Regions from separate parts of the Gynuella sp. genome, predicted to be linked through region 4. Evidence: predicted binding sites of a transcription regulator. Region 4 holds the regulator's gene; each other region holds the start of a gene.
What was found. Region 4 encodes sigma-54, which starts transcription at its own class of promoters, with help from an activator protein. Its sites were predicted from a motif close to TGGCACNNNNNTTGCTNT; they were not measured.
Positions count from the first base shown of each region.

Region 1: nifE (nitrogenase iron-molybdenum cofactor biosynthesis protein NifE) is a predicted target of sigma-54. The motif match lies at 1,751-1,768, and genes of this name have one in related genera.
Region 2: flgB (flagellar basal body rod protein FlgB) is a predicted target of sigma-54. The motif match lies at 1,643-1,660, and genes of this name have one in related genera.
Region 3: ACQY6I_RS01675 (pilin) is a predicted target of sigma-54. The motif match lies at 1,209-1,226, and genes of this name have one in related genera.

Region 1 covers NZ_JBNKSF010000002.1:12,047-15,207, reverse strand. Annotated here, with positions in the region: gene nifN (nitrogenase iron-molybdenum cofactor biosynthesis protein NifN) at 1-269, opposite strand, end outside; gene nifE (nitrogenase iron-molybdenum cofactor biosynthesis protein NifE) at 271-1,707, opposite strand; gene ACQY6I_RS00065 (LysE family translocator) at 2,076-2,702, shown strand; gene ACQY6I_RS00060 (ArsC/Spx/MgsR family protein) at 2,749-3,161, shown strand, end outside.
Region 2 covers NZ_JBNKSF010000035.1:295,513-298,673, forward strand. Annotated here, with positions in the region: gene ACQY6I_RS14455 (flagellar hook assembly protein FlgD) at 1-744, opposite strand, end outside; gene flgC (flagellar basal body rod protein FlgC) at 758-1,198, opposite strand; gene flgB (flagellar basal body rod protein FlgB) at 1,201-1,599, opposite strand; gene ACQY6I_RS14470 (fatty acyl-AMP ligase) at 2,748-3,161, shown strand, end outside.
Region 3 covers NZ_JBNKSF010000007.1:138,727-141,887, reverse strand. Annotated here, with positions in the region: gene ACQY6I_RS01680 (sulfatase-like hydrolase/transferase) at 1-596, opposite strand, end outside; gene ACQY6I_RS01675 (pilin) at 711-1,160, opposite strand; gene pilB (type IV-A pilus assembly ATPase PilB) at 1,409-3,106, shown strand; gene ACQY6I_RS01665 (type II secretion system F family protein) at 3,121-3,161, shown strand, end outside.
Region 4 covers NZ_JBNKSF010000035.1:22,505-25,665, reverse strand. Annotated here, with positions in the region: gene ptsN (PTS IIA-like nitrogen regulatory protein PtsN) at 22-465, opposite strand; gene hpf (ribosome hibernation-promoting factor, HPF/YfiA family) at 492-791, opposite strand; gene ACQY6I_RS13275 (RNA polymerase factor sigma-54) at 981-2,516, opposite strand; gene lptB (LPS export ABC transporter ATP-binding protein) at 2,546-3,161, opposite strand, start outside.

The DNA.
Region 1 (3,161 bases), on a different contig from region 4:
TTCTGGCAAAGGGTTGCCAGCGCCTGAACAATATTTTCATCCGCGCCCATCACCGTTGAAGTCTGATCCATGGCCGTGGTCTGCAATGGAATGGGTTCACGGAAGTGACGCACAAAAAACACTTTGGCGAAGGCAGTACAGCCCTGCGACCCATGCATCAATGGCATACTGCGGTTCAGGCCAAGAAAGGCCAACGATGCGCCCACCGTTTGACTGGCTTTCAGAGGACTGACCGCCAATGCTTTTTTGCGCTTAATGATCTCGCTCATATCACCCCTCATTGGCTGCCAGAGCAGCCGGTAACGGTAACACTTCGTCATGTCGTGAAGTCTGCCACGGGGGCGCGGATCTGGCCGCCTGCCAGACCGGACTTTCAATCGTCAACGCCAGCTGACGCACCAGTTCCAACATGCCGCGATAACCGGCATAGCCAAACTCACGCTCCTGGTTGATATCCAAAAACGGCACTCTCGCCTTCAGCGCGGTATACATATTGCGACCGCCGGCAATGAGAATATCGGCCTGATAGTCCTTAACGATGCGTAGCAACTCGCGCGGATTGCCATCCTCAATCATCATGGCATCTTCACCCATCAGCTCACGAATTCGTGCCTTGTCCTCCTCGGTGGACTTTTTGGTACCGGTGGCCACCACCACCATGCCGAGATCCTGTAGTGCAGAAATGACCGACCAGGACTTCACCCCGCCGGTATACAGCAGCACCCGCTTGCCACTGAGCCGTGGCCGCCACTCATCCAGCGCCGCATGTATACGCGCCTCCTCCCGCTGGATCAGTGCCTCGGTGCGATCAATCAGCGCCTCATCATTCAACAGCCGGGCAAAATTGCGCAGCGCTTCACTGGTATCCGAAACACCATAAAAACTGCCTTCAAACCATGGCGTGCCATAACTGTCCTGCAACTTGCGGGCAACATTGAGCATGGCCTTGGAACACACCATCATATTCACCTCGGCCCGATGCATCGTCTGCACCTCACGGAACCGGGCGTCACCAGAAAGCGTACACAACACCCGGATCCCCAGTTCATCCAGCAACGGCAGCACATGCCAGAATTCACCGGCAATGTTGTATTCGCCAACCAGATTGACGGAATGAACCGTCACATCCGGTCGAACGGCCGACGCCGGTACCGGATCGGGTTCACGAGTTCCCACCACATGCTTCACCATGGATTCACCGGCAATCCGGTTACCCAGGTTTTTGGTGCCGTAAAAGCCGGCGGCATCCACCGGCACCACTGGAATGCCAAACTGTTCAGACGCCGCCTTGCACACGGCATCGACATCATCTCCAATCAGGGCTGGAATACAGGTGTTATAAACAAAGACCGCCGGCGGCTGATAAGTAGTTACCGCCTGCTTAATGGAATGGAACAAACGCTTTTCACCCCGGCCCATAATCACATCCTGTTCGGTCAGGTCGGTGGTCATGCCGATCCGATACAATGTCGGACCACTGGAACGGGTGCCACGGTTGTCCCACGAACTGCCCGCGCAGGCAATGGAACCATGAACAATATGAGCCACGTCAGCGATCGGCAGCAACGCGATCTGAGCGCCATCAAAAGCACAGCCACCGGCAGACGCGCCCGGTTTGGGCTTCGCACATCCGGACTTGGATTTGTGGTTATGACTACAGGCCGGTTCATCCAGCAGTTCTGCAATCTGTTTGGATTTCATCGCCATGTTTCCACTCTCTCCTGCGTGTCTGTTTTGCTGTTGAAGAGAGATTGCAAACGGCAAGCCATGTGAAAACCGTTGATTTTTCAGGGGATTAGCGTCAAAACGATTGTCTGAAACCCGACAAAAGCAGGTTTTGTCGTAGCTGAAACATTGAAATGTGGGCTTGATGACCAGAGCATCTCATGTTGTCATGAAAACCATTTTTTATGAAACCGGCGACCATCAATCCACAAATAAATCGCCCGGAATGAGCACAGATTGTTTCAGACCGAATGCAGCAATATCCAGAGCAACCAAACACGCCAGGAGCATCTACTTGATTGCCAGGCTCATCAAAAACCGCCACCCCCTAAAACCATCGGACATATCATATGCTTGAGATTCACTACGCGGTGATTCTGGCCGCCGCACTGGTGGCGATCGCCAGCCCCGGCCCGGCTACTCTGGCCATCGCCGGTACCTCCATGAATCAGGGCCGCATTCGTGGACTCACCCTTGCCAGCGGCATTTTGAGCGGCTCTCTGATATGGTCATGCTCGGCAGCTTTTGGCCTGGGCGCAGTGATGTACGCAAACGTCTGGTTGTTTCAGATGCTTCGCTATGTGGGTGCCGGTTACCTGTTGTTTCTGGCACTTAAATCGCTGTTATCCACCCGTCATGGCAACCGCCTGCGGATCGTCGAAAACGCGCCCGTATCGATCCCCCGAACCTATCTCAAGGGCCTGGCCATTCACCTGACCAACCCCAAAGCCATTCTGTTTTTCAGTGCCTTATACGCCATCGGTATTCCTCATAACACCAGCATTGCCGGGTTATGGTCTGTGATCATGGCTGTTGGCGTGCAAAGCAGTTTTGTGTTCATCGGTTATGCCCTACTGTTTTCCACCCGCCGGGCGCAAACCATCTACCTCAGACTGGGCCGATGGTTCGATCTCATATTTGGTATGTTTTTTGGAATAGCAGGTATTAAGGTACTGGTTTCAACCCTGGATTCCTGAGAGAGACAACCAGTGCCATCCTCTTACTCAACGCAGAGAATCTCGTATGGCACACATCATCTTTTTTCAGAAACCTGGCTGCATCAACAACCGCCGGCAATTGCAATGGCTGCAATCATCCGGCCATGAAGTACACACCGAAAACCTGCTGCAACAACAGTGGACCACCGAACGCCTCAAGGCTTTCTTCGGCAACCGGCCAATAGCAGAGTGTTTTAACCAGACAGCCCCAGCGATCAAATCTGGACAACTCACCCCCGAACACCTCAGCGACGAAGACGCATTAGCCGCGATGATCAAAGATCCTATCCTCATAAAACGACCACTCATGGTGATTGACCACACACTTTATATTCAGGGATTTGATCAGCAACAGCTGCATCAACGGATCGGACTGACCACCACCGATACAACCACACCCACCATGACAGAAGACCTGACCACCTGCCCCAGACAAAC
Region 2 (3,161 bases), 270 kb from region 4:
AAGATCATTAATCTGTACAACGTCCTTCAAACCGACCGAATCACCACCCAACAGATTCAGAGTCACATTACCTCGACTGTCTATCGCCACACTCTCAACCTTGGTACTCATGGAAGTATCAAGAATGGTGTATTGGTCATCGATGTCCGCCGATACTGTGAACGTATAGTTACCTTCATCATGGGCAATGTAATTACCCTCTTCATCCTGCTCCAGATTCATATCTTCGAGGTCAAGAATCTCACCATTGATTTCAAGATAAGCACCATCCCATTTGAACTGCAGCTTGTCGCCAAGATCTGACAACGCAATTTCTTCAACAATCTGTCGGTCTTCGTTCTTAATAGTCAGCACAATGTTAGATGCAGACTCCGGTATATCCGTGATGCCATAAATAATGTCACCATGAACCAGCTGACTCTCATCACGCCCATCCAGCGTCACAGAACTGCCCACCAAACTCGAAGCCTGTAACGCCTGACTGGAGGTATATGCACTCGCCAGATCAGCCATTGAGCCATTCACGTTTTCAATGCCTTCAACCATACTGAACTGTGCCAACTGGGCGACGAACTCAGCATTATCCTGCGGGTCCAGCGGATTCTGGTTATTCAGCTGAGCAATCATTAATTCCAGAAATTCTGTCTTGCCCAGCTCTGTAGAACTGGAATCACTGGATGACGGATCGAGAGCATATTGGTCCAGCACACCATTACGGCCACTGACACCATTCACATTACTCATGACTTATTCTCCCCTATTTACCCATGGTCAAGGTCTTTTGCAGCATGGTTTTAGCGGTGTTAAACACCTCCACATTCACTGCAAAACTCCGTGATGCAGACATCATGTCTGCCATTTCCTCAACTACATTTACGTTGGGGTAGTAGACGTATCCGTTTTCATCTGCCATTGGATGAGTCGGTTCATAGCGGATATCCAGCGGCGCATCTTTTTCAACAATCGCGGCTACCTTGACGCCACTGCCGACATCAGTCTCTAGATCCACCGGGCTGAAGTCACGGTTGATCAACGAATCCTGTAATACCTGAAATACCGGCTTACGCGCACGATAGGTTGTGTCAATACTGCTACTAACGGTTTCGGCATTCGCGAGGTTGCTGGCCGTAGTGTTCAGGCGAACAGACTGAGCCGTCATCCCTGAACCCGAAATATTGATCACATTAGTCAGGGACATGATTACTCTCCTCGAATGGCATTAGTCATGCCGTTAAATTTACGGTTCAGGAATTCGAAACTGGCATTGAATGCCATGGCATTTTTAGTGAACTCTGCATTCTCAACATTGTCATCCACCGTGTTGCCATCGATGGAAGGCTGTGTTGGCCAACGGTACTGAAGGTCATAGTTCTCTTGAACACGACCGCCGATGTGACGATTGTCAGTAGTGTTCATTTCCAGGCTACGCTGTTTTTCCACTTCTCCATTCAACACCGCTTGGAAGTCAAAATCCCTGGCTTTAAACCCTGGGGTGTCCGCATTAGCCAGATTATTTGCCAGCACTTCCGAACGCTCGGCCCGGACCAACAGGGCCTGGGGATGTATACTGAGTGCGTTTTGAAAACTAATTGCGGACATTATTGGACCTTCCATTCTCGAATATGACATTGCTATAAACCTTATAGCAGTGACCGTGCCAAAAAATAGGCCCTTAAAAATCAAGCAGTTACTGAGTTTTAACGAAATTATGAGGAAACCGGCGGCAACCATTTTCCGCAAGCGGCAAGGAGCAGCAGGATACGGAAGGGAACCATTCTGTCGAAACCCAGAACCAACGACACATCCAGCGATATTCAGATCAACGACGGCCTTCGAGTAATCAGCCCCCCATGTCACCATGGGTCAGAAGTTCCTTAATGAAGATAACCAGGAGCAACGGATAGATCTCAATATAACCTGACAAAAACAATGAATATGGAGATCAAGCAAGCAATAACCACAAAAAAAATATGCTTTATTGTTACCACAAAATAACACAAATAATTTTCGTAAGAACTTCTAACCGCAAATATAAAATCCACAACAAAAAAATATTATTTTGCACACTAACAGTTCCAGAAAATAAAACCATGCACCACATTTGTATAAACAATTTTCTCACATAACTATAAAAAATAACGATATTACAAAATAAAAACACAACATCCCCTATAAAACACCTAAAACCTCCATTAAAAGAATATTTTCCTCAACCTTTAGTATGATATCTAAAATGAACGCATGGATATTGCCTTGCCTCATACCAAGCAACACAGAAAAATTTGCCACTGGTGAATTGCACTGCAAGCTAACACTCTGATAACGTAATTATCAGACTAACCAAAAAATCAAAACCAGATAGCTTTTTACCGTACATATCATTTTTATACGGGTGTATTTTTTGATTTTTTAAAAAAATTTAAGCAAAGATATCACTATTGAGCGTCTAGTGTGATAAGGAGTCGTTTTTGATAATGAATTTGTTTTTATGATTATTTTCGTTGTATATATACGGCGTTAATCACTATTAAAAGACGTGCTAACGGAACAATGCATTAGCGGATTCATTGTGTATTTCTATGGCAATAGTGACAGCTTTCAGCCAGCCTTTTTCAGCGAAATGACTTAAGGTCATATAAATCACTTATCAGGATGAGAGATGTGCTGTAAGCCTTTTCAGTTTATCTCACCAAGACCCGACAAACCTTATCAAAAAAGAAAATTGACTGAGGGGAGGTCTACAAGGAATGACTGGGATAGAAGCAATTATCAGAAAAACCATCGACTACGATAACGACATTGTTCCTTCTCTGGATGGAACAGATGTCAATACAGTTGTCGAAGCACTATGTTACCGTGCAATACATAACTGCAAACAAACTGCGTTTGTTCACCTGACCGATGGTGAAGACAACGAAATATTAATTACCTACGAAACCTTATGGGGTAAAGCCCGCAGCATTGCCAACCTGCTGGAACCATATGAACCTGAAGGCAAACGGGTACTGATGCTATTTGAAACCGGTATCCAATATGTGGCTGCCTTATTCGGTATATTTCTGTCAAGAGCGGTGGCCGTTCCATCATTTCCGCCGGTAGGCTCCAGAGCACTGGATCGACTGCATTCGATTATTCATGATGCCCAACCAGAAATCATTCTG
Region 3 (3,161 bases), on a different contig from region 4:
TTAATATTACTGTCACTATTACTAGAAAAACTACCAGCACTTATATAACCAGCATATGGAAGAAAGAAAATGATCAAGAAAAATAAAAATAATATAGACTTTATAAAATTTTCTTTTCTTCGATAAGAAACTAGAAAACTAATACAAGTTATAAATAATAAAATAATTAAAGAGATATGTCCCAGCAGCACATATTTCTTTAACGATTCTAAACCACCGAGTAAAACCGATACTTCAAGATGGGGATAGTGTTCTACACAATAACCGAACAACATGAGATGGATTAACAGGACAACGACGAACGTCGTGAAAGATAAACTTACAGCTGCATTAAATTTCTGTTTTATATATATTCTAAAATATATTGCAACAAAAAAAATCACACTACCGATAACTACAATAATAAACAAATGCGCCAAAAAAAAATACAATATGTCTCTAACTAAAGCGAGATTCCAATACCGGGAGGATAAAATATACTCACCTCTCACAGGGAAAGAGATATTGCGCCACCCGATCACATATGAAAAAAAGACAAATAAACAGCATATAAAACTTGAAAGAACTAGATCCAATGTTCTCACTTTTGAATTCATCAAATTACACCAAAGCACGTCTTTTTCTTTCGAATACAATGTTCAATACTTTTAATCAAAAAAAGAAGGTATTAATACCTTCTTTTTTTTGATTAGGCTATCTTCCTTTGTTTACTATTTTCGTGGAATATACTTCGGATCAATATTGCCAGCAGCAAAAGCCCATAACACAGCACCACTACTATTCTTAGATGGAGTTGCTGTATACGTTTTTCCCGCTATCTCTTTAGGAACACCAGCGGCAGCTGTATCAAAAGTAACTGTTAACACCCCATTACCACCAACCGCAATAGATGCAACATTTCCTAAGCCATGATCTGTTGCCGTACATGAAAGACCTGAATAACCATTTAAGGCAGCGCAGTTAGTAGGCAACGCATCATAACGAGCCGCATACTCACTCACGTCCAATTGAATTGGGCGTAACGCCGCCAGCGAATTACTGGTTTCGGTACGGACAACATAATCACGATATTGAGGAATGGCTACTGCAGCCAGAATACCAATAATCGCAATAACGATCATCAACTCGATTAATGTAAAACCCGATTGAACTCGCTTCATTCTATTTACCCTCGTTTTAATAAATCAATTATGAATAACGATTATACTAAAGCATTATATGTGCCAAACATGAGAACGTTATTTTTGTGGGATTCGCCCCTCTTTTTCTCTTACAGCAAGTGGCTTTCCAGGTCACTATGTGACAAATCCCGCCAATTCAGCTTTCCCTTTCATCAACCAACTAGCCTATTTCTTTGTTACAAGCTAATCTAGCCAAGAAACAACGCATCAATAAATAGAAGCAACATATGGCAGTTTTATTAAATGGCCTGGCCAAGCGGCTTGTAGCCGATGAAATCCTAACAGAAGAAGCCGCCTTAGAAGCGACTGATCAAGCCAAAAAGAAAAAAGTGCAGCTTGTTACACAACTTATAGAGTCAGAGCTAGCGACACCCTTACAAATTGCGCAAACCTGTGCAACTGAGTTTGGCACCCCCTTATTTGATTTGGAGGCATTTGATACAGAGCTTATTAATAAGGACTTGGTTGACAGTAAGCTCATAGTTTCTCATCGAGCATTTCCACTCGTAAAAAGGGGAAATCGGCTGTTTGTTGCCGTGTCTGACCCAACTAATTTAATTGGTTTGGATGAAATTAAGTTTCATACAGGGTTAAGCACCGAGTCTATTCTGGTTGAAGACGATAAGCTTTCTAGGCTTATTGAAAACTTTCTCGATGACGGCGCTGAAGCATTCGAAGGCTTGGATGATGATACCCTCGATAATTTGGAAGTTGCCGAAAACAAAAAAGATGAGAATGAAAATGCTTCTGATGGAACTGATGATGCTCCTGTGGTGCGTTTTATTAATCAGATGCTTCTTTCAGCCATAAAGAAAGGAGCATCAGATCTGCATTTTGAACCATATGAAAAGATATATCGCGTACGTTTTCGAGTAGACGGAATGTTACAGGACATGTCTCATCCACCCGTTACGCTCGGGACCAAAATTGCTGCTCGGCTCAAAGTGATGTCACAACTAGACATTTCAGAGCGGCGAGTTCCTCAAGATGGACGAATAAAGCTCAAAATATCGAAAACAAAGTCAATAGATTTTCGAGTAAATACCTTACCAACCTTGTTTGGAGAAAAAATAGTACTGCGAATTTTAGACTCCAGCAGTGCAAAAATGGGAATTGATGCCCTAGGCTATGAGCCCGATCAGAAAGAGATGTATCTGGAAGCTCTTCAGCGACCACAAGGCATGATTCTGGTAACCGGTCCTACTGGCTCGGGTAAAACTGTCTCTCTCTACACAGGTTTAAATATTCTGAACACTGAAGGAGTTAACATCTCTACCGCTGAAGATCCCGTTGAAATCAACCTAGAAGGAATTAATCAGGTTAACGTCAACAATAGGGTTGGCTTAGATTTCGCGGCTGCGCTGAGATCATTTTTACGGCAAGATCCCGACGTCATAATGGTGGGTGAAATTCGGGACCTGGAAACAGCTTCAATCGCGATTAAAGCTGCACAGACAGGCCATATGGTGCTATCCACACTCCATACTAATAGCGCAGCAGAAACATTGACCCGTATGCTGAATATGGGGGTTCCTTCGTTCAACCTGGCAACAACAGTCAACCTGATCATCGCTCAGCGCCTTGCTAGAAGACTATGCGGTAACTGCAAACAAGCCGCAGATATCCCAGAGGAAACTCTTAAAAAAGAGGGCTTCAGTGACGAAATGCTCAAAAGCAGTAAGATTTACCGCCCGGTAGGTTGCAATCAATGCAACAAAGGTTATAAAGGAAGAGTAGGTATTTATGAAGTTGTTATGATTACTCCTGCCATTTCCAGGATTATCATGGAAGAAGGCAATTCAATTCAATTGAATGAGCAATTCAAGAGAGAAGGCTATAACAACCTGCGTAAATCTGGATTGGTAAAAGTTTGTCAAGGCGTTACTAGCCTTGAGGAAATCAACCGTGTCACCTCGGAAAATTAATCGAGTCAGAAATTATGGCAACCGCAGCAAAGACGTTTACTTATAAATATGAAGG
Region 4 (3,161 bases):
TTCCCTGGAATTTTGGTTCTGTTACGAATTGATGAATAACTGGTAGATATCTTCCTTGCTCATTGTTGCCAGTTTATTGCGTATGGTTTCATTACTGAATTTTTCTGATAACAGAGACAAGACCTCAAGGTGAGCTGTTTTTTCTTCCTCTGGAACCAATAACACAAACAGAAGATTCACCGGACGTTTATCAACAGCGTCAAAATCAATTGGATCTTTCAACCTGAAAAAAGCACCAATGATTTTGTCGTAATCACTGATTCGACAGTGCGGGATGGCAACACCATTACCAAAACCTGTACTGCCGAGCCGCTCTCTTGCGATCAGGTTGTCGAAAATATAGTCAGATGTCAGTTCCGGCACAAGCTGGCTGATCATCTCGGCGATATCCTGTAATGCTTTCTTTTTACTGGTAGCGGCCACATCTGTAAAGATGTAGCCGGGTTGTAGGATTTGTTTAAGCATGAGTATTAAAGAAACCTGCTTTTAAATTAGTGGCCATGTTGCCGGTTAACATGTTTTTCCTTATGTTTCAGCAATTGTCGGTCAAGTTTGTCGTGCATCAGATCAATAGCAGCGTAGAGGTCATCATGGGTGGCATCTGCATGGATTTGTGTGCCTGGTATATTAATTTGCGCCTCCGCTTTTTGTCGGGACTTTTCGACAGACAAGGTAACTTGAACATTACTGATCTGATCGTGATGTTTTTCCAGTTTTTCTATACGGTTTTTGACGTAATCTTTGAGAGGATCGGTGATTTCCAGGTGATGGCCACTGATATTGATTTGCATAGGCTTCTCCTCAGTTTATTTGGATGTTTGGCATCCACTTATCTTTATGGGGCCGGAACTGCGTTCCGGCTTATTGTTAAGAATAGCTTGTGTTGTAGATAAATGCTTGATCTGGGTAGTGAATTTCCCTAGACCTTACCACTCATTACATTTTTTTTTACAGTCTGATTGACATGTATTCTTGTTTAGCTAAACCAGTTGTTTACGTTCATTTGAGGGGGGAATATTTAACGCCTCCCGATATTTTGCGATTGTTCTACGTGCTACCTGAATTCCCTGATCTCCCAGCATCGTAGCGATTTTACTGTCACTCAACGGCTTTTTAGGGTTCTCTGATGCAACCAGCTTTTTGATGATTGCACGGATTGCGGTAGAGGAGCACTCTCCCCCTGAGCTGGTACTGACGTGGCTGGAAAAGAAGAACTTCAGCTCAAAGATGCCTCTCGGAGTATGCATATATTTCTGAGTAGTCACCCTGGAAATGGTGGACTCATGCATATCCACAGCTTCGGCAATATCATGCAGTACCAATGGCTTCATGGCTTCTTCACCATATTCAAAAAAACCAAGTTGGTGTTCGACGATTTTGGTGGCCACCTTCAGAAGGGTTTCGTTACGGCTTTGCAGGCTCTTGATGAACCACCTTGCTTCCTGAAGGTTGTCACGAAGGTAAGTGTTGTCATCGCTGCTATCTGCGCGCTTAACCATGGAGGCATAGCTGGCATTGACTCTTAAGCGGGGTGCAATTTCCGGGTTTAGTTCTACCTTCCAGCGCTGGTTTTCTATGTCTTTGCTCACAATGACGTCAGGAATGACATACTCTGGTTGTAGCGGGGCAATTTGTTCCCCCGGACGTGGGTTCAGCTGCTGAATCAAGCCAATCACATCTTTAAGTTGATCTTCCTTGATTTTCATACGACGCATGATCGTAGCGTAGTCCTTACTACCGAGCAGGTTGAGATACTGGTCAACCAGTTGAATGGTTTCTTTGAGTGCCGGGGTCGTTTCCGGTAGCTGTTTTAGTTGTGCCAGCAGACAGTCGCGCAGGTCACGGCTGCATACTCCTACCGGATCAAACATTTGCAGTCTGTGTAATACTGCATCCACTTCTTCCACATCCAGAGGATCTTCCTCTGTGCCGATATCCTGTTGCAGTGAGTCGACCAGCTCTTGCCAATCCGTATTTAAATAGCCATCAGCGTTGATACAGTCAAGAATGGCAAATGCGATGGCGCGATCCCGGTCAGACATTGGTGTCAGATTCAGCTGCCAGCGCAAATGTTCTTCCAGGCTGTCAGTGGTTGAATTCTGATTTTCGTAAAAATTGTCATCATCGGATGCAGGAGCTGACAGACCCGTTGGGGCATGTTGATAGACATCATCCCAGGAGCTGTCCACAGCAAGGTCGTCAGGGATATTTTCACCCCATTCCTGGTCTATTTCCCGGACTTCGGTTTCATTATTACCGTTGTTTTCTTTGGGGGCTTCGCTGAAATCGGTTGCGCCGTTTTCTTTGGCTGTATCGTGTTTTAACACACCGTTTTCATGATTATCCTGATGTCCTTCGCTATCCTCTTCAACTTCGAGCATGGGATTGGAATCCAATGCCTGCTGAATCTCCTGTTGCAGATCCAATGTGGACAGTTGTAACAGCTTAATGGCCTGTTGCAACTGGGGGGTCATGGTCAGATGTTGACCCATTTTGAGTTGTAGAGAAGTCTTCATATACTCATTGGTTCTCAAATTTGCATATCTTACAGGCGGAAATTATCGCCCAGATAGGTTTCACGTACTTTCTGATTGGCTAGTATCTGTTCTGCGTTGCCTTCGGCAATAATATGTCCATTACCTACTATGTAGGCACGTTCACAGATATCCAATGTCTCGCGTACGTTATGGTCTGTAATCAATACGCCGATACCGCGATTTTTCAAGTGTGTCACTATTTCCTTGATGTCACTGACAGAAATTGGATCAACCCCGGCAAATGGTTCATCCAGTAATATGAATTTGGGTTCCATAGCCAGAGCTCTGGCGATTTCCACTCGGCGACGCTCTCCCCCAGATAAAGCCATTCCGAGACTTTTGCGAACATGTTGAATATTGAATTCGTTCAACAGTTTTTCGAGTTCCTGCCTGCGTTGTTGACCGGATAGCTCCTTTCGGATCTCCAGAATGGCCATCAGGTTATGTTCCACGCTAAGCTTTCTGAATACACTGGCTTCCTGAGGCAGATAACCGATACCTTTTTTGGCTCTGCCGTGCATTGGCAGGCCGGTAATATTTTGTTGATCGACATATACCTGCCCCCGATCTGCAGGTACCAGGCCGACAATCATATAAAAACAGGTTGTTTTACCAGCTCCATTG